DNA from 3 places in the Limnohabitans sp. JirII-29 genome. Region 2 is predicted to be linked to each of the others. Evidence: predicted binding sites of a transcription regulator. Region 2 holds the regulator's gene; each other region holds the start of a gene.

Region 1 (6,179 bases), on a different contig from region 2:
CCATTTGGCCTTCCAGCACAAACAGCCACTGCGGGTTTTCGGTGCAGTGGAATTCGCTACGAAAGCCCACCGGGCTGCGACGCAGCTGAAAGCCGCCGCTGGCCATGAGAGGCGACAAACGGGCTTGCGGCTTGCCTTCGCTCAGGCTCAAGGTGTCGGTGCGAAAGCGGGCGCGGCCATCGCTCTCGGTGAAAAGAATGGTTTTTTCAAAAGTGCTCATGACGCCACTTTAGCGTGAGTGACAGCTGGGCCTGTGCGCTCGCGAGACAATGGCGTTTTTCACACAAGGAAGAACACACCATGCGCAAAGTTGCCGTTGTCACAGGAGCGAGTTCAGGCATTGGAAAGGCATGTGCCTTGGCCCTGCTGAGCGAAGGATGGGACGTGGTGCTGGTGGGTCGACGTATTGACGCGCTGCAAGCCACTGTTCAAGAAGCGGGTGCCAACGCCGTGCGCGCGCACGCCGTGCCTGCCGATGTGGGCCAAGAAGATTCGGTGGCTGCGTTGTTTGACAACGTGCGCCAACGTTTTGGCCGCATCGATTTGCTGTTCAACAATGCCGGTGTCTTTTTGCCCAGCGCGTTGCCGGGGGACATTTCGGCGGCGGATTGGCGCCGTGCGGTGGACATCAACTTCAACGGCGCGTTCTTTTGTTTGTCGCATGCTTTCAAGCTCATGCAAACCCAAACCCCTCAAGGCGGGCGCATCATCAACAACGGCTCGATTTCATCGCACGCCCCGCGTCCGGGCTCGATCCCCTACACCGCCACCAAGCACGCCATCACCGGCTTGACCAAAGCAGCTGCACTGGATGGCCGTGCCTTTGACATTGCCGTGGGCCAAATTGACATTGGCAACGTGGCCACCGACATGACCGAGCGCATGGCCAGTGGCGTGTTGCAGGCGGATGGCAGTGTGCGTCCCGAAGCGCGCATGGACATCTCCGCCGTGGTCGACACCTTCATGGCCATGGCGCGTTTGCCGCTCACGGCCAATGTGTTGTTCATGACAGTGATGGCCACCAAGATGCCGTTTGTGGGCCGCGGTTGAAACCTGGCTGCAAGCCTGCACTTTTAAAATTCGTCTTTATTTCCAATCTTTTGCATCTTCATGAACGTCCTTCGCTTCTCTGATTTGTGCGCCAGCGGCAAAGCCCGTGGCCAACGTGTCTTCATCCGCGCCGACCTGAACGTGCCGCAAGACGACCACGGTGCCATCACCGAAGACACCCGCATCCGCGCGTCGGTGCCCTGCATTCAGATGGCCTTGGACGCTGGCGCTGCCGTGATGGTGACCAGCCATTTGGGCCGCCCCACCGAGGGCGAGTTCAAACCTGCTGACTCATTGGCCCCCGTGGCCAAGCGTTTGGGCGAGTTGTTGGGGCGCGAAGTGCCTTTGGTTTCCAACTGGGTCGATGGCGTCCAAGTGGCCCCGGGTCAATTGGTGATGCTGGAGAACTGCCGCGTCAACAAAGGCGAGAAAAAGAACGCGCCTGAGCTGGCCCACAAACTCGCCGCCCTGTGCGACATCTTTGTGCACGACGCGTTTGGCACGGCCCACCGCGCCGAAGGCACCACCTATGGCATTGCCCAGTTCGCCCCCATCGCGTGTGCGGGCCCCTTGTTGGCGGCAGAGATTGACGCCATCAGCAAAGCCTTGGCCAACCCCAAGCGTCCTTTGGCGGCCATCGTGGCGGGCAGCAAGGTCTCCACCAAGCTCACCATCTTGAAGAGCTTGGCCAGCAACGTGGACCAGCTCATCGTGGGCGGCGGCATCGCCAACACCTTCATGTTGGCAGCGGGTTTGAAGATCGGCAAAAGCTTGGCCGAGCCCGATTTGTTGGCCGAGGCCAAAGCCGTGATCGAGATCATGAAAGCCCGTGGTGCCGAAGTGCCGATCCCCACCGATGTGGTGTGCGCCAAAACCTTCGCTGCCGATGCGGTGGCCACGGTGAAGAAAGCCACCGAGGTGGCCGATGACGATTTGATTTTGGACATTGGCCCCGAGACCGCTGCCAAGTTGGCCGCGCAACTCAAAGCTGCTGGCACCATCGTGTGGAACGGCCCGGTGGGCGTGTTTGAGTTTGCTGCGTTTGAGAACGGCACCAAGGTGATTGCCCACGCCATTGCCGAGTCCAGCGCCTTCAGCATTGCCGGCGGTGGCGACACCCTGGCGGCCATTGCCAAATACGGCATTGAAAAACAAGTGGGCTACATCTCCACCGGGGGCGGCGCGTTCTTGGAAGTGCTCGAAGGCAAGACCTTGCCTGCGTTTGAAATTTTGACCCGGCGCGCAGCGGGGTAATGGCGGTGTCATGGCAGGCCCATTGATACCTTGAGTGGGTCTTCACCGAGCGCCAAACAAGACAGATATATTTGCCTGTGTCTTCATTTGGGTTTTTGACGATGCGCCATTCATTCAAATTCGTTTGCACCATCGCAGCTTGTTGGCCACTGTCTGGATGGCCACAAGCATTTCAATCGTTCCCACTGCACACCATCGCGTGTGACAAGTTGCCTGAACATGCCGCTGTGCAGGAGTGCTTGAAGCGAGACAAAGCAGAATATGAGGAATGGGTCAAGCAGATGAAGAGTCGTTACCCCGCTGCTGTTTTTCAGCCTCATGACGCTGAAAGAAAACCGCCCAGCAATTGCTTCAAACGCGAGGCAACTGGCGAGCAGATTTGTGCCAATTGAGCTTCGTTGCTGAGGTCTGTCACTGAGATAAGCCTCTCAGTCGCTCTTTGCTCAAGTCGTTGAGCCTGTTAGAACGCAACAGCCTTGACGCTGATCTTTGAGCGATAAATCACCAAGCGCAAGCAAATCCAAACAACTGCCGACTCATCTTGTCTTGGCTGACCGGCATCCAGCCAGCGGCCGTGGGCAGTGACTTGATGGCCGGGCCATTGCCCATTTTGTTGGGATGGCTGGTGGCGCTGAGGGTTTTGTATTTGGCTTCGGCGCAGTCGTAGTCGATGTACGACTTGACCGATTGCTGCCCAGTCGTGTCTGGGCTTTTCAAGTCGTAGACCACCCAGACGCGGCGGTTTTGGTTGATGCGGGCGATGGACGAGGAGTCCACATACACCGTGGCCACTTCGTTGTGCGTGACGGTGACCCACATGGCCTGGGCGGTGTGCATGAACAGACTTAACAGCATGAACAACCAAGTTTTCATGGTGGAGCTTCCAAGAAAAAGCCCCGACCAGCGGGGCTTTGAACAGGTGGCGGTTTAGGCCGCAACTGGCGTGGATTTCACGCTGGTGGGTCGACCTTCATAGTCGGTCCAGCTGTCGATCTTGAAGTCATACAGCTTGCAGTCGCGGGCGGTTTGGAAGTACCAGCCCCACGAGAACGGCTGAATCACAATGCGCTCTGGCAGCAGTTCTTCGAGCTTGCTCTGCGCCTGCTTGAGCTTGTAGAGCGGGATGCTCATATCCAGGTGGTGAGCGGTGTGCTCCATGATGTGGTGCATCAAAGCGCCAATTTGCAACGGGAAGGTCAGGTGCACGGTAGTTGACACAAAGGGCTGTGCTTTGGACCAGGCGCCACGTTCATCGTGCCAAGACACTTTGACGTGGGTGTGGTGCACGTACACCACAAAGCCAATCATCGACACCCAGAAGAAGAACGGCACCACCACGCCCATCAGCAGCATCAAGGCGACCGATTGCTCGGTGGCGATGGCCGCCCAGGTCATCGCTGCCACCCATGCCACACCAAAGCCGGTGATCAGCAGGCAGTCTTTGATGAAGATGGGGCGACGTGTGGGCATGTTCTTTTCGTTGGGGAACACCATCTTGTTCCACCAAATCTCGATCATGTAATACAGGCCAGGCGCCCAGCCGCTGCGGTAGACGCGGTCACGCAGCTTTTCAAAGGGGCTGAGTGCGGCAAATTCTTCGGGTGTGTAGGGCGCCCACACAAAGTCAAAACCTTTGAGGTTGGTGTAGCCATGGTGCACCACGTTGTGCCCGATGTCCCACAAGCTGTAAGCAGTCAGAGACGGCAAAAAGGCAATGCGACCCAACCATTTGTTGAGGTTGCGGTGTGGGGTCAGGCTTTGGTGACAAGCATCGTGGCCCAAAATGAACAAACGGCCAATCACAAAGCCAGCCGCCAAACCGCACAACAGCTTGGCCCACCAAGCTTCAAACATCACAGTGCCTGTGAGCAAAGCGGCCCATAGCACGTAGTCAACAAACAGCAGCACAAAGGCCAGCACCGTGGTGCGTTCGGCCAGCGGCACCAGCCACTCGCGCATGACTTTGCGGTGCGGCATCGGCTCGTGAGGAAGAATCGGTTTTTGAGTCAGGTTCATAGTCAACAGTCAAATGGGTCAGCCCACAGTGGGTGGCCCATGCGAGATCTTAGGGCGGCAGTGCTAACGCGCACTGATTTGTATCAAACGGTTGCCAATTATCTCTGTTTACGACGCCTGCCGGGCTTTTCCCCGATAACCCTTAGTAGGCAGGGGGGTCAAAAAGCCCACACTGGGCCCTGGTTTGAATACTTTCGCGGACTTTGAACCGTCGCCATAGGCCCACATGCCACAAAGTGAGCGCATTCAAACATGTGAGAATGAACAAAACAATTCCAGAGGAGTCTTTGTATGCTGCGTCGCGCCACCAAAATTGTTGCCACCTTAGGTCCCGCTTCCAGCGATCCAGCTTTGTTGGAGCAAATGATTCGCGCTGGCGTGAACGTCGTGCGCCTGAACTTCAGCCATGGCAAAGCCCAAGACCACATTGACCGTGCGCGCTTGGTCCGTGAAGCTGCGGTGCGTGCTGGCCGTGAAGTCGCCATCATGGCGGACTTGCAGGGCCCCAAAATCCGGGTGGGCAAATTTGCCGAAGGCAAAGTCATGCTGGAAAACGGTGCCAAGTTTGTGCTCGACGCCTCGCGCACCGAACCCGGTGATCTGCAAGGCGTGGGCTTGGACTACAAAGAATTGCCGCGCGATGTCAAAGCCGGCGATCTGTTGTTACTCAATGACGGTTTGATCGTGCTGACTGTTGATGCCGTCAAGGGCGAGCAAGTACTCACAACCGTCAAGTTGGGCGGTGAGTTGTCCAACAACAAAGGCATCAACAAACAAGGCGGTGGCTTGACTGCGCCTGCTTTGACCGCCAAGGACATGGACGACATCAAGACCGCCATGAGCTTTCAGGCCGACTACATCGCGGTGAGTTTCCCCAAAAATGCCACCGACATGGAAATGGCACGCCAATTGGCCAATGTGGCGGGCGCTGAATACAAACACAAGCCTGGCTTGATTGCGAAGATCGAGCGTGCCGAAGCCATTCCGCATTTGGAAGAAATTTTGCGTGCCAGCGACGGCATCATGGTGGCGCGTGGCGACTTGGCGGTGGAGGTGGGCAACGCCATCGTCCCCGCTCTGCAAAAACGCATGATCAAGCTGGCGCGCCAGCATGACAAAGTCGTGATCACCGCCACCCAGATGATGGAGAGCATGATTACCAACCCCGTGCCCACGCGCGCCGAGGTGAGCGATGTGGCCAATGCCGTGCTCGATGGCACCGATGCCGTGATGCTCAGCGCCGAGACCGCTGCTGGCAAGTTCCCGCTCGAAACCGTGCAAGAAATGGCCAAAATTTGCAGCGCCGCCGAAGGTGCTGAGCAGGTGGAGTTAGATGCAGACTTCACCGACCAAACCTTCAGCCGCATTGACTACAGCATTGCTATGGGTGCCTTGTTCACCGCCCATCACCTGGGCGCCAAGGCCATCGTGGCCTTGACCGAGTCGGGGTCGACCGCGCTGTGGATGAGCCGTCACCGCATCCACATCCCTATCTACGCCCTCACCACCAAGGTGGCAGCGCAGCGCAAGATGGCGCTGTTTCGCAATGTGCGCGCACTCTTGCTCGACACCAGCGCCGACCGTGACACCGCTTTGTTGCAAGCCGAGGCCCACCTCAAATCGCGTGGCGATGTGGCCACTGGGGATGTGTACGCCATCACCTGTGGCGAACCCATGGGCACACCCGGCGGCACCAACATGCTCAAAATTTGTAAAGTCAGCTGAACCCGCTGTCAGGCACGCACCCAGTTGCGGCCATTAAAATTGAGCGAACTGATACAGATTTAACTTTAAGGACTTTCCCACATGGCACTCGTTTCGATGCGCGAACTTTTGGACCACGCTGCTGAGCAGGGTTA
Region 2 (6,179 bases):
CACGGCATGGACGGCAAAGGCAACCAAGCCTTGGGCTCTGCCAACTTGACCGACAAGATCTGGTTGCATGGCTGGGGTGAAGAAGCCATCACGGCCATGATCAATGGTGGCAAGGTCAACCAAATGCCAGCTCAAGAGGGCCGTTTGACCGAATCCCAAATCCATGTGCTGACCGCTTATGTGTGGGGCATGTCAAACAAACCTGAAACACCTGCTGCTGCGAAGTAATTGTTTTGAATTCTGACGACACCCAGCAGCGCAAGACCATCCCCATCGTTCCTGAGCCTTCGGGCTCAGAGGACGAGGCGATGGTCTCGCTTTATGCGGCCAGCCAAAAAATCTACCCCCGTTCTGTCGAAGGCATCTTTGCCTATTGGCGTTGGATCTTGGTGGTCCTGACCCAGTTGCTTTTTTACGGTCTGCCCTGGCTTGAATGGGGCACGCGTCAGGCGGTGTTGTTTGATCTGGCCTCGCGCAGGTTTTATATCTTTGGTTTGGTCTTGTACCCACAAGACTTCATTTACCTCACCGGCTTGTTGGTGATCTCAGCCTTGTCGCTGTTTTTGTTCACTGCCGTGGCGGGCCGTTTGTGGTGTGGTTATGCCTGTCCACAAACTGTGTACAGCGAAATATTTTTATGGATTGAGCGAAAAATCGAAGGTGATCGCTCAGCCCGCATGCGCTTGGACGATGCCGAGTTCTCGCTCGAAAAGCTGGTGAAGAAGTGGTACAAGCACCTGATCTGGATTTTCTTTTCCATCTGGACCGGCTTCACCTTTGTAGGCTACTTCACGCCGATTCGTGAGTTGGCCATGGAATTCTTTTTGAGCCACATGAGTTCATGGGAACTCTTTTGGGTGTTTTTCTACGCTTTTGCCACCTACGGCAACGCGGGTTTCATGCGTGAGCAAGTGTGCAAATACATGTGTCCTTATGCACGCTTTCAAAGCGCCATGTTTGACCATGACACCTTGATCGTCACGTATGACACCGAACGGGGCGAACCCCGTGGCCCACGCTCACGCAAAGCCGATTTGGGCACGCTCAACTTAGGTTCTTGTGTGGATTGCTCTTTGTGTGTGCAGGTATGCCCGACGGGCATTGATATTCGCCAGGGCTTGCAGTACGAGTGCATTGGTTGTGGTGCGTGCGCCGATGTCTGCGACACCGTGATGGACAAGATGGGCTATGCCAAAGGCCTGATTCGTTACACCACACAAAACGCGATGGAAAACAAATGGACGCCACGTCAGATGTGGATGCGTTTGTTGCGTCCCCGTGTGCAGATCTACACCATGATCCTGGTGGCGTTGGTGGTGGGCTTGCTGGTGTCGTTGAGCATGCGTACACCGTTCAAGGTGGATGTGGTGCGCGACCGCGCGTCGCTGGCGCGTATCACCGAGTACGGCACTTTAGAGAACGTCTATCGCCTGCAAATCATGAATGCAGCAGAGTCTGAACAGACCTACCACTTGACGGTCAAAGGTTTGCCACAGCTACGCATTGAAACTGAAACCGATGTGGTCGTTGCACCCGCTCAAGCTCGCTGGATTGTGTTGCGCGCCGATATCCCGTATGGTTCTGCTGAGGCTGGATCTCACAAAATCGAGTTTGAAATTCAAGCACAGGAGTCTGGCCAATCGGTGGTCGAGAAGTCAGTGTTCATTGTGCCGAGGTAATCCTATGACTGCATTGAAACAACAACACGACACGCAACCTTGGTGGAAGTACGGCCATGTGTGGCTCATCATTGCAGGGCCAGCGGTGGTCGTGGTGGCTGGGTTCGTGACCTTGGCCATCGCCATCCGCATTCCTGATCCGGTGGTGGCTGAGGACTATTACCGCCAAGGCCTGAACATCAACAAAACCCTAGCTGAACAAGCGCAGCAGATGATGCCAGCCATGCAAGCGCGCAACCACGTGGCGACGCCAAAAGCGCAGATGCCCACGAAAACCCCATGATGGAAAACCATCAAGCGGGCCTACACTGATGACGAGTTCCTAACAAGGAGAATTTTGATGTTGGCACAACGCATGATGTGGATCGTATGGCCCGCCTTTTTGGTGGCAGGTGTTTTGGAAGTCGTGGTGTTTGCCATGTTTGACCCCCAAGACATGCAATGGTTCGGACAACCTGTTGAGATGTCGCGTCAAGGCATTTACACCCTGTCTTTTTTCGCCTTTTGGATCATCACCGCAGGGTCCAGTGCGCTGACCACCTTGTTGTCCATGTCTCCGTTTGAAACCAACCGTTGCCCGATGGTCCCTACCGAGCGGCCCGATGGATGTCCTAAACAAGAATCCTGCTGCGAGCAACCTGTTTGAACACTTGATTTACTCCAAACAAAAGGCCTGCATCAGCAGGCCTTTTGTTTGGGGCGCAAGCGCTTAAGTGGGCTGGCACGTTTGTGCGTTGACCAACAGCTTGAGGGCTTCGGTGTTCAAGATGCGCACATGACGCTGCTTCACTTCGACAATGCCTTCGTCGGCAAATTTTGAAAACGTGCGGCTCACGGTTTCAAGTTTGAGCCCCAAATAGCTGCCAATTTCCTCGCGCGTCATACGCAAAATCAACTCGGATTGCGAAAACCCACGTGCATGCAAGCGTTGCACCAAGTTCAACAAAAAGGCCGCCAAGCGTTCTTCAGCGCGCATGCTGCCCAACAGCAACATCACGCCGTGTTCGCGCACGATTTCGCGGCTCATGATTTTGTGCACATGACGCTGCAAGGCATTGATGTCGCGCGACAGTTCTTCGATGCGGTCAAAAGGCATCACACACACTTCGGCATCTTCCAGCGCCACGGCATCACAGGTGTGCAGGTCGCTGACGATGCCATCCAAGCCAATGATTTCGCCCGCCATCTGAAAGCCCGTCACTTGGTCACGACCATCTTCTGAGGAGACACAGGTTTTGAAGAAGCCGGTACGAATGGCGTAGAGCGCGTTGAACTTTTCACCATTCCTGAACAAGCTTTCGCCACGGGGCACACGTCGGCGGATGGCCACGATGTCATCGATGCGATTGAGTTCGTCGTCAGACAGACCCAAAGGCATACACAGCTCGCGCAAGTTGCAGTTGGAGCAAGCGACTTTGATGCTAGGGATACTCATAGGGTGGGATAAAACAGTGAGTTGATACAGGTCAAAGTGTGTCAGTCAACTTATGGGCACATTATCCTCCTGAAAAGGATAACCATCGATGACCTCTCCTCAAACCAACAACCTGGCTTCAAGACCTGTCGATGTGATGAGCCCAGATCTACTGCGTCGCTACGACGTGGCAGGCCCACGCTACACCTCCTACCCCACCGCCGATCGGTTTGTCGAGGCCTTTGGCGAGAGCGATTATTTGCAGGCGCTGCAACAGCGTCGCGAAGGCGTGGCGGTCAAAGCCTATCCGCTGTCCTTGTACATCCACATCCCGTTTTGTGAGGCGCTGTGTTACTACTGTGCCTGCAACAAGATCATCACCAAACACCATGAGCGGGGTGCTGAGTATTTGCGCTACCTGGAGCGCGAGGTGGCTTTGAATGTGGCGCACTTAGGCGCAGGCCAAACGGTGTCACAACTGCACCTGGGTGGCGGCAGCCCCACGTTTTTGAGCGATGACGAGCTGCGCGCGTTGATGGCCATGTTGCGCCGCAATTTTGAATTTGCGCCCGGTGGCGAATACTCCATCGAGGTTGACCCGCGTACCGTGACCGCCGAGCGTTTGAACACCTTGGCGTTGCTGGGCTTCAACCGTCTGAGCTTTGGCGTGCAAGACTTTGACCCCGACGTGCAAAAAGCCGTGCACCGCATTCAGCCTGCACAGCAGGTGTTTGACTTGGTGGCCGCGTCCCGCGCACTGGGCTTTGACTCGGTCAACATCGACTTGATTTACGGCCTGCCCATGCAGACGCCTGAGACTTTTGAACGCACTCTGGCCCAAGTGGTGGACTTGCGCCCTGACCGCATTGCTTTGTATGGCTATGCGCATTTGCCAGAACGCTTCAAACCGCAGCGGCGCATTCACAGCCAAGACTTGCCGCCTGCCAGCGCCAAGTTGGTCATGCTCTCCAGTGCATTGCGTGTGCTCATGGGCGCGGGCTATGTGTACGTGGGCATGGACCACTTTGCTTTGCCCAACGATGCCTTGGCCGTGGCCAAACGCCAAGGTCGCTTGCACCGCAATTTCCAGGGCTACAGCACGCAGCCCGATTGCGACTTGATCGCGCTGGGTGTCTCCGCCATTGGCCATGTGGGGGCCACGTTCAGCCAAAACGTCAAAACCTTAGAGGCTTACTACGACCTGCTTGACCAAGGGCGTTTGCCAGTAGAACGCGGCTTGGCTTTGTCTCGCGACGATTTGGTACGCCGCACCATCATCATGGCTTTGATGTGCCAAGGCCATGTCCTGTTTGAGTCGGTCGAAGTGGCGCATTTGCTGGATTTCAAAAAGTACTTCGCCACCGAGCTTCAAACCTTGGCGGACATGCAAGCGCAGGGCTTGGTCACGCTGGATGGCAATGGCATTCAGGTCACCGAGTTGGGTTGGTTTTTCGTACGTGGCGTGGCCATGGTGTTTGACAAATATTTGCAAGCTGACCGAACCCGCGCGCGCTTCTCTAAAATCATCTGATGAACTCTACTTTGGCCCTCACCGCACTCCTGATGGGGCTGGCGGGCGGGCCACACTGCTTGGCCATGTGTGGCGCTGCGTGTGCTGGCATTGGGCGGGCCGCACAAAAGCAAGGCGTGGGCCCTGGGCGCGACACCCGCGCCATGCTGCTGTTTCAAATGGGGCGCATCGTGGGTTACAGCACCTTAGGGGCATTGGCTGCTTCCACCATGCAAGGGGTGGGCTGGCTCACCACCCAGTCGGCCGTGTTTCGCCCGGTCTGGACCTTGTTTCATATCCTTGCTTTTTTGATCGGTGGCCTGCTGTTGTGGCGCGCTGAGCAACCGCTGTGGCTAGACGGTGTGGGCCGCGGTGTGTGGCGCAAGGTGCAGGCCATGACCGCGCACCTGAAGCTACAACGCGGTGGCCCCATGCTGCTGGGCATGTTGTGGGCGTTGATGCCTTGTGGCTTGCTCTACGGCGCCTTGTTGGTGGCCGCTTTGAGCAACAGCCCTTGGGAAGGCGCTGGCGTGATGGCCTTGTTTGCCTTTGGCAGTGCGGTGGTGTTGACCCTGGGGCCCTGGCTGTGGCTGCGCTTGCGCGGCTTCAAGCCTGCGGGTGACAACAGCGGTGCCTGGGGTGTGCGCTTGGCGGGTGCTGCCTTGATGGCCAGTTCAGGCTGGGCGCTGTGGATGGGCTTGGTGGAGTACCAAGCGCCGTGGTGCTTGGTGCCTCAATAACCAGCGGCACACAGTCCTTGTGTGCCTTAGCACCCTCGGACCCGCGCACCTTCAGGCATGGTGCTTGAGGTGGTCACTCAATAGCTTGGCCACGTGCACCGCTTGGCGTTGTGCGCCATCGGCAATTTGGTGGCGACAGCTCGTGCCATCGGCCACCACCAAGGCGTCGGGTTCGGCACGCACCGCAGGCAACAAACTCAACTCGGCCATGGCCTTTGAGACTTCTAAGTGGGAGGCCTCGTAGCCAAAGCTGCCGGCCATGCCGCAGCAACTGCTCTCGATCAGCTGAGGTTTGGCACCGGGAATCAGACGGATCACTTCCAACACGGGTGGCATCAGCCCAAACGCTTTTTGGTGACAGTGGCCGTGCAGCAAGATGGGTTGACGCGTGGGCTCAAGCTTTGATTTGAGTGCATCGAGCCGTCCGGCTTGCGCTTCGCGCGCCAAAAACTCTTCGAACAACATGGCTTGTTCGCTCACCTTGTGCGCCACTTCACCCAGGCCCAGCACCAGGGCTTCGTCCCGCAAGGTCAGCAGGCATGAGGGCTCTAAGCCGACGATGGGAATGCCCCGCTTGGCGAATGGCAGCAATGCGTTGAGCAGCTCTTGCGCATGTTCACGCGCCTGGTCTACCATGCCATTGGCCAGAAAGGTACGGCCACAACACAGATGGCCTTGGTCACTGCCATGACCTTGCCGAGTCTTGGACGCCACGTGCACTTGGTAGCCTGCGGCTTGCAACACGCGCATGGCAGCACGTGCGTTGTCAGATTCGAAGTAGCCGTTGAAGGTGTCCACAAACAGGACCACGGGCTTGGGGGCAATCAGCACTTCTT
Region 3 (6,179 bases), on a different contig from region 2:
CCATGGCGGTCACCGTCGATGTGCTGCAAGCCGCCTCCAAACGCTTCAACCTTGGCCTGGAGTTGATGCACGACATCGCCGGCCACGCCAGTTTGCAAAAGCACGGTGCCACCGTGACCACTGCGCTGTTGGAGAAAGTCAAAAACGCCGATGGCCTGATGCTCGGCCCCATGGCCACCTACGACTTCAAAGACGAAGCCAAAGGCGAAATCAACCCCTCCAAGTTTTTCCGCAAAAGCCTGGACCTGTTTGCCAACATCCGCCCGGCACGCACCTACCCGGGCGTGAAAACCATCACCTCAGCCTTTGACTTGGTGGTGGTGCGCGAAAACACCGAGGGCTTTTATGCCGACCGCAACGTGGAGTCGGGCAACAGCGAAATCTTGGTCACGCCCGACGTGGCCATCTCGCTGCGTCGCATCACCCGCGAGTGTTGCGAGCGCATCGCACGCAGCGCCTTTGAACTGGCCATGCAACGCAAGCGTCACCTGACCCTGGTGCACAAACACAATGTGCTCAAAGTCACCGATGGCATGTTTTTGGATGCCTGTCACCGCGTGGCCAAAGATTTTCCCGAGGTGACGGTGGACGACTTCATCGTCGACGCCATGATGGCCCACGTGGTGCGCGCACCGGCACGCTTTGACGTGATCGTGACCACCAACATGTTTGGTGACATCTTGTCGGACCTCACAGCCGAACTCTCAGGCAGCTTGGGGCTCGGCGGCTCTTTGAACGCGGGCTTGAACAACGCCATGGGCCAAGCGGCACATGGCTCGGCCCCCGACATTGCGGGCCAAGACATTGCCAACCCGTTCTCGCTGGTGTTGTCGGCCTCCATGTTGCTGAGCTGGCACGCCCAGCGCTCAGGTAACGCCGCTTACTTGCAGGCCGCACAAGCCATCGATCAAGCGGTGGAAGACTGCATTGCCAATGGCGAATGCACGCGCGACGTGGGCGGAAAATTGGGCACCCACGCCACCGGTCAGGCGGTGGTGAAACGCTTGGGCTAAAAACAAAAACGCCACCCAAGGGTGGCGTTTTGACTGGCCTCAAAGGCGATGTTCAGGCACGTCCCAGCAAACGCTGGGCATTGCGGCTTTCAATGGCCGTGAGGTCGTTCATGCTGAAACCCATGGCCATCAGGCCTTTGACGTGGTCGAGTGAGGTGCGGTAAGGGAAGTCGGTGCCAAACACCACCTGCGACACATCCACCAGGTTCAAGAGCGACAACAGCGCACCGGGGTGCGAGGCTTGTGCCGTGTCGTAGTAGAAGCTGCGCAAAGTAGGCAGCACTTGGTCGCTGGGCAAGATCTTACCGAAGTTGGCGTTGAGCTTGGGCAGCATGGTCAGGCGCTCCACCAAGAATGGCATGGTGCCCCCCGCGTGCGAGAAGATGAACTTGATGTCTTTGCAGCGCGTGGCCGTGCCGCTGAACAGCAGGCTGGTAATGGTGCGGGTGGTGTCGGTGGCGAACTCGATGGTCGAGCCCGGCACACCTTCTTGCAAGTTGCCGCAGCACTTGGGGTTGGATGGGTGGGTGTAGACCACCAGCTTGCGGCGGTTGATCTCGTCCATGATGGGCGCAAACGCCTTGTCGCCCAACCATTTGCCGTCGTAGCTGGTGAGCATGGCAATGCCGTTGGCCTTGAGCACGTTCACGCTGTAGGCAATCTCGGCCAAAGCGCCATCTACGTCGAGCATGGGCAGGGTGGCAAAGAAACCAAATTGACTTGGGTAGTCACGCGCCAGCTGGGCACCGTATTCGTTGCTCACGCGGGCCATGGCGCGCATGGTGGCGGCGTCGCCAAAACTGGCTGCTGGCGTGGTGGGTGAGGTGATGGAGTAGGTCACACCGGCTTGGGCCATATCGTCCAAGGTTTTGTTGAGCGACCAGTTGCGAGCCGGTGGCTCAGCCAGCTTGCGGGTTTCGAGTTCTTTCAAAAATGCGGGGGCCCACACATGGTGGTGCACATCGACCAAGCTGCGCTTGGCCACGCTGGGCAGCGGCGCGTCCTTGGACGAGGTGGCGCACGATGGCAACACCGCAGCCGCACCAGCGGCCAACAGGCCGGTTAAAAAGCCACGGCGTGGGGTGCATTGGTTGCAACCGTCTTGGGGGTGGAAGCGTTGGGCCACGAAAGTCTCCTGGGTCTGACAAAGTTGGCGCAACTTTGCCAGAAGACCCCGTGCTTGCCCATGGGGTTGGCACCAGTGCCCAGTCCCTCGGGCGACTGACTCAAATATAAGCATCTCTTGATATGTCTCAAGGGATGGCGCATGATGAAGCGTTCCAATCCAATGCTTGTATTGGCTCAACGCTTCATCGGAGAAATGTATGACATCAAATGTTGGCGGTATTGACCGCGTTTTGCGTATCGTCGTGGGTGTTGTGCTGGTGGCACTGGCACTCACCCACACCATCGGCGCTTGGGGCTATCTGGGCCTGATCGTGCTGGCCACGGGCGTGTTCAGTTTTTGCGGGGTGTACACCTTGCTGGGCATCAATACCTGTCCGATGAAAGACGACCGCCCCGCCTAACAAGCACAAGCACAGGCACAGACACGCCAAGCAGGCATCAAGCAGAGGCCAGCTTGGGCTTCAGGTGGCCAGAACCACGCAGCCACAGCAGCCCCAAACCAGCCAAGGCGACGGGCAACAGTGAGCCCCAGTTCAACCACGCCCAGCCTTGGGTGGTGACCAAGGCCCCCGACGCAAACGATGTGACGGCCATGGTGGCAAACACGCAGAAGTTGATGGCGGCCTGGGCACGGTTTTTTTCTTGCGGGGTGTAGGCCAGCATCGACAAGGTGGTGCTGCCCGTGAACAGGAAGTTCCAGCCCACGCCCAACATGAACAAGGCCACCAGGAACTGTTGCAAGTCGGCACCCGACAAGGCCACGGCGATGCAGGCAAAGTTCAACAACACACCCACGCCCATCACGGACAACACGCCAAAGCGTTTGATCAAATGCCCCGTCACAAAGCCGGGGGCAAACATGCCAATCACATGCCACTGCAACACCCAAGCGGTGTCTGAAAATTCAAAGCCACACACTTGCATGGCCAAAGGCGTAGCGGCCATGAGCAAGTTCATCACGCCATACCCTAAAGACGCGCAAAGCACCGCCACCAAGAACACCGGTTGACGCATGATCACGCCCAAAGGACGACCGGGTTGGTCGCTGCTGGACGCCACAGGTGCAGGCGGAAACTGGATAAACGCCATCACAACCATCGACACAACCGCCACCAAGGCCAGCGCCACATAGGCACCGGCAAACGGAAACTCCAACAAGTTCTTGGTGTACATCGCCAAATTGGGGCCCACGATGGCCCCTATCAAGCCACCCGCCATCACCAAAGACACGGCCTTTTCACGGTAGTCCACCGTGGTCAACTCAGCTGCGGCAAAACGGTACAACTGCGCGTTGGCGCTGTAATACCCAGCAATAAACGTCGTCGCCACGAGCAACCAAAACGACTGGATCAACACCGCCCAAGCCCCCAGACCTGCCGACAGCAGGGCCACCAACAAGCCCAGTTGAAACGAGCCCTTGCGACCAAAGCGTTGTTGCGACTTGGCCACCAAACCTGTGCTCAGCGCACTTCCCACCACATAGCCCATCACAGGCAAGGTGGCCATCCAGCCCACCGGGGCCAGACTCAACCCGACCAAGCCATTGATGGCAATGAAGGTGACGTTGTTGGTCAGGAACAAGCCCTGGGCGATGGCAAGCAATAAAAGATGTCGGTTCATGGTCTAGGTTATAGCTGAGTTGGGGCACTCAAATGCCCAGCAGAGGCTTCTTGGCGACAAAGCCCACCAAGCCCGACATGCCGTTGTGGGCGGTGCCCTCGGCAATGTTGGCTTCGTACGTTTGCAGATCCAGCACCTCGTAGCCTGGAAACGATGCGCACATCAGCGCCTCGTCGTACAAGTGGTCGAGTTCGCCCGGGCCACCGGTGTTGAACTTGAGTTGCGCGGTGCTGTAGCCCTGAATCACCAAAGTTCCCCCGGGCTTCAAACTGGCATCCATGCGTGCGAACAGCTGCGCACGTGGATCTGGACCGGCAAACTGAAAGAAGATGCCCACCACGTTGTCGTAACGCGCTGGCGGCCACGCAAACGACTGCCAGTCGCTGCACTGAAAGTTCACCTGCACCTGGTGCGCTTGGGCCAATTGATGGGCCTTGATCACAGCGTTGGATGAGAAGTCAAACGCATCGACCTGCAAGCCCTGCTTGGCCAACCAGACGCTGTTGCGCCCCTCGCCATCGGCCACCGACAAGGCCGAGCCGGGTTGGAGGTAGCGCTGTTGCCGCGCCAAATACGCATTGGGTTGTTCGCCAAACAAATAGCCCTCAATGTCAAAACGGTGCTGCCAGCGCTCTAGTGGGTTGGTGAACGTTGCCATATCAAGCCTGCGCCTCGGTGGCAGGCGCAAACGCGTCCCAAGCGGTCAGGGCTTCTGACGCGTACATCAAGCCCGGGCCACCGCCCATGTAGACCGTGACCGCCAACATTTCCTCCAGCTCTTGGCGCGTGCAGCCGAGACGACGCAAGGCTTTGACATGAAAGCCAATGCAGCCCGAACAGTGTTGTGTGATGCCAATCGCCAAGGCGATCAGCTCTTTGTGCTTCTCGCTGATGGCACCGACCGCCATGGCCACTTTGGCCAATTGCCCAAAGCCTTGCATGGCCTCGGGTTGGGCTTTGCGCAAAGCGCCCATGGATTGGCTGATGTTTTGAATCAACGTGGGGTGGTCAAAAGAACTCATGGTCAGAACCTTAAAAATCAAACAGCATTCACAGGAATCTTCAAATACGACAGCCCATTGGCTTCGGCAGGCGGCATGTCACCGGCACGGATGTTGACTTGCACCGCTGGCCATATCAGCACCGGCATCTCCAAACCCGCATCGCGTTGTGTGCGCATGGCCACAAACTCGGCCTCAGTCACGCCGTCGTGCACATGGATGTTGTGGGCGCGCTGTTCAGCGACCGTGGTTTGAAATGCCACAGGGCGATCGTTGGGCGGGTAGTCATGGCACATGAACAAGCGCGTGTCGGCTGGCAAGCTCAGCAGCTGTTGCACCGAGGCGTACAGCGCCTTGGCATCGCCACCCGGAAAGTCGCAACGCGCGGTGCCCACATCGGGCATGAACAAGGTGTCGCCCACAAACACCGCATCGCCAAACTGGTAGGCCACACAGGCCGGGGTATGCCCGGGCACGCTCAAGACAGTGCCCATCACACGGCCCACGGCCATCGCCTCACCGGCTTGGAGCAGGTGGTCAAACTGCGAGCCATCCACCTTCAAGCCCGGCTCCAAATGCAGCAATTTTTTGAACACCTTTTGGACCGTCGTGATGTGAGCCCCAATCGCGGTGCGACCGCCCAAGCGCGCCTTGAGGTAGGCGGCGGCACTCAGGTGGTCGGCATGGGCATGGGTTTCCAATATCCAAACCACCTGCAACTGGTGCTGCCGCACAAAGTCGATCACCCGGTCTGCGCTGGTGTGGTGGGTGCGGCCTGACTTGGGGTCGTAGTCCAACACCGGGTCGATGATGGCGCATGCCGATCCTGCCCCCTCATGCACCACGTAAGTCACGGTGCATGTCACTGGGTCAAAGAAACCTTGGACTTGGGGCTGAAACATCGGAGCTGGCATGCGGGTGATCTTAGAGGAAAGCCTTCTATCAATATACATTTTTTGTATATGTTTTTTAATATACTAAAAAATTAGTCGCCCTCAATTTGTCATGAAGAAAAAAACCTTTGATCTCGCCAGCATGCATCAATCGGCTGATCAAGCCTGTCGGTTGATGAAGGTGCTGTCCAATGCCGACCGCTTGCTGCTGCTGTGCCAACTGACCGAGGGCGAGAAATGCGTCAGCGAACTCGAAGAGCTGTTGGGCATCGTGCAACCCACCCTCTCGCAACAACTCGGGGTGCTGCGCAACGAGGGCTTGGTGAGCACGCGCCGTGAAGGCAAAAACATTTATTACCAAATCACCAGCCAAGAAGCATTGGCCGTCATGCACGTGCTGTATGCCAACTTCTGCACCCCCTGAAAGACCACACCATGACCCTCGACTGGAACCATTTCACGCCCTGGACCTCGCTGGCCGGTGGCGTGCTGCTGGGCTTGGCCTCGGCCCTGTTCATTTTGTT

The links. Region 2 encodes FNR, which switches genes on or off when oxygen is low (the NO sensors DNR and NnrR bind a similar motif). Its sites were predicted from a motif close to TTGATNNNNATCAA; they were not measured.
Region 1: the regulator FNR is predicted to act here: its motif matches at 4,394-4,407, upstream of B9Z39_RS08055 (fatty acid desaturase).
Region 3: the regulator FNR is predicted to act here: its motif matches at 2,257-2,270, upstream of B9Z39_RS14910 (DUF2892 domain-containing protein).

The regions. Positions count from the first base shown of each region.
Region 1 covers NZ_NESB01000004.1:103,795-109,973, reverse strand. Annotated here, with positions in the region: gene B9Z39_RS08080 (hypothetical protein) at 1-220, opposite strand, end outside; gene B9Z39_RS08075 (SDR family oxidoreductase) at 301-1,050, shown strand; gene B9Z39_RS08070 (phosphoglycerate kinase) at 1,111-2,304, shown strand; gene B9Z39_RS08060 (surface-adhesin E family protein) at 2,806-3,177, opposite strand; gene B9Z39_RS08055 (fatty acid desaturase) at 3,232-4,320, opposite strand; gene pyk (pyruvate kinase) at 4,612-6,045, shown strand; gene fba (class II fructose-bisphosphate aldolase) at 6,127-6,179, shown strand, end outside.
Region 2 covers NZ_NESB01000001.1:182,819-188,997, forward strand. Annotated here, with positions in the region: gene ccoP (cytochrome-c oxidase, cbb3-type subunit III) at 1-228, shown strand, start outside; gene ccoG (cytochrome c oxidase accessory protein CcoG) at 234-1,679, shown strand; gene B9Z39_RS00885 (FixH family protein) at 1,684-1,962, shown strand; gene B9Z39_RS00890 (hypothetical protein) at 2,020-2,325, shown strand; gene fnr (fumarate/nitrate reduction transcriptional regulator Fnr) at 2,389-3,114, opposite strand; gene hemN (oxygen-independent coproporphyrinogen III oxidase) at 3,203-4,624, shown strand; gene B9Z39_RS00905 (sulfite exporter TauE/SafE family protein) at 4,624-5,343, shown strand; gene B9Z39_RS00910 (FAD-binding and (Fe-S)-binding domain-containing protein) at 5,395-6,179, opposite strand, start outside.
Region 3 covers NZ_NESB01000011.1:27,043-33,221, forward strand. Annotated here, with positions in the region: gene B9Z39_RS14900 (isocitrate/isopropylmalate dehydrogenase family protein) at 1-1,013, shown strand, start outside; gene B9Z39_RS14905 (amidohydrolase family protein) at 1,066-2,139, opposite strand; gene B9Z39_RS14910 (DUF2892 domain-containing protein) at 2,339-2,542, shown strand; gene B9Z39_RS14915 (MFS transporter) at 2,580-3,761, opposite strand; gene B9Z39_RS14920 (bifunctional 2-polyprenyl-6-hydroxyphenol methylase/3-demethylubiquinol 3-O-methyltransferase UbiG) at 3,790-4,419, opposite strand; gene B9Z39_RS14925 (carboxymuconolactone decarboxylase family protein) at 4,421-4,783, opposite strand; gene B9Z39_RS14930 (MBL fold metallo-hydrolase) at 4,801-5,676, opposite strand; gene B9Z39_RS14935 (helix-turn-helix transcriptional regulator) at 5,768-6,079, shown strand; gene B9Z39_RS14940 (YeeE/YedE family protein) at 6,091-6,179, shown strand, end outside.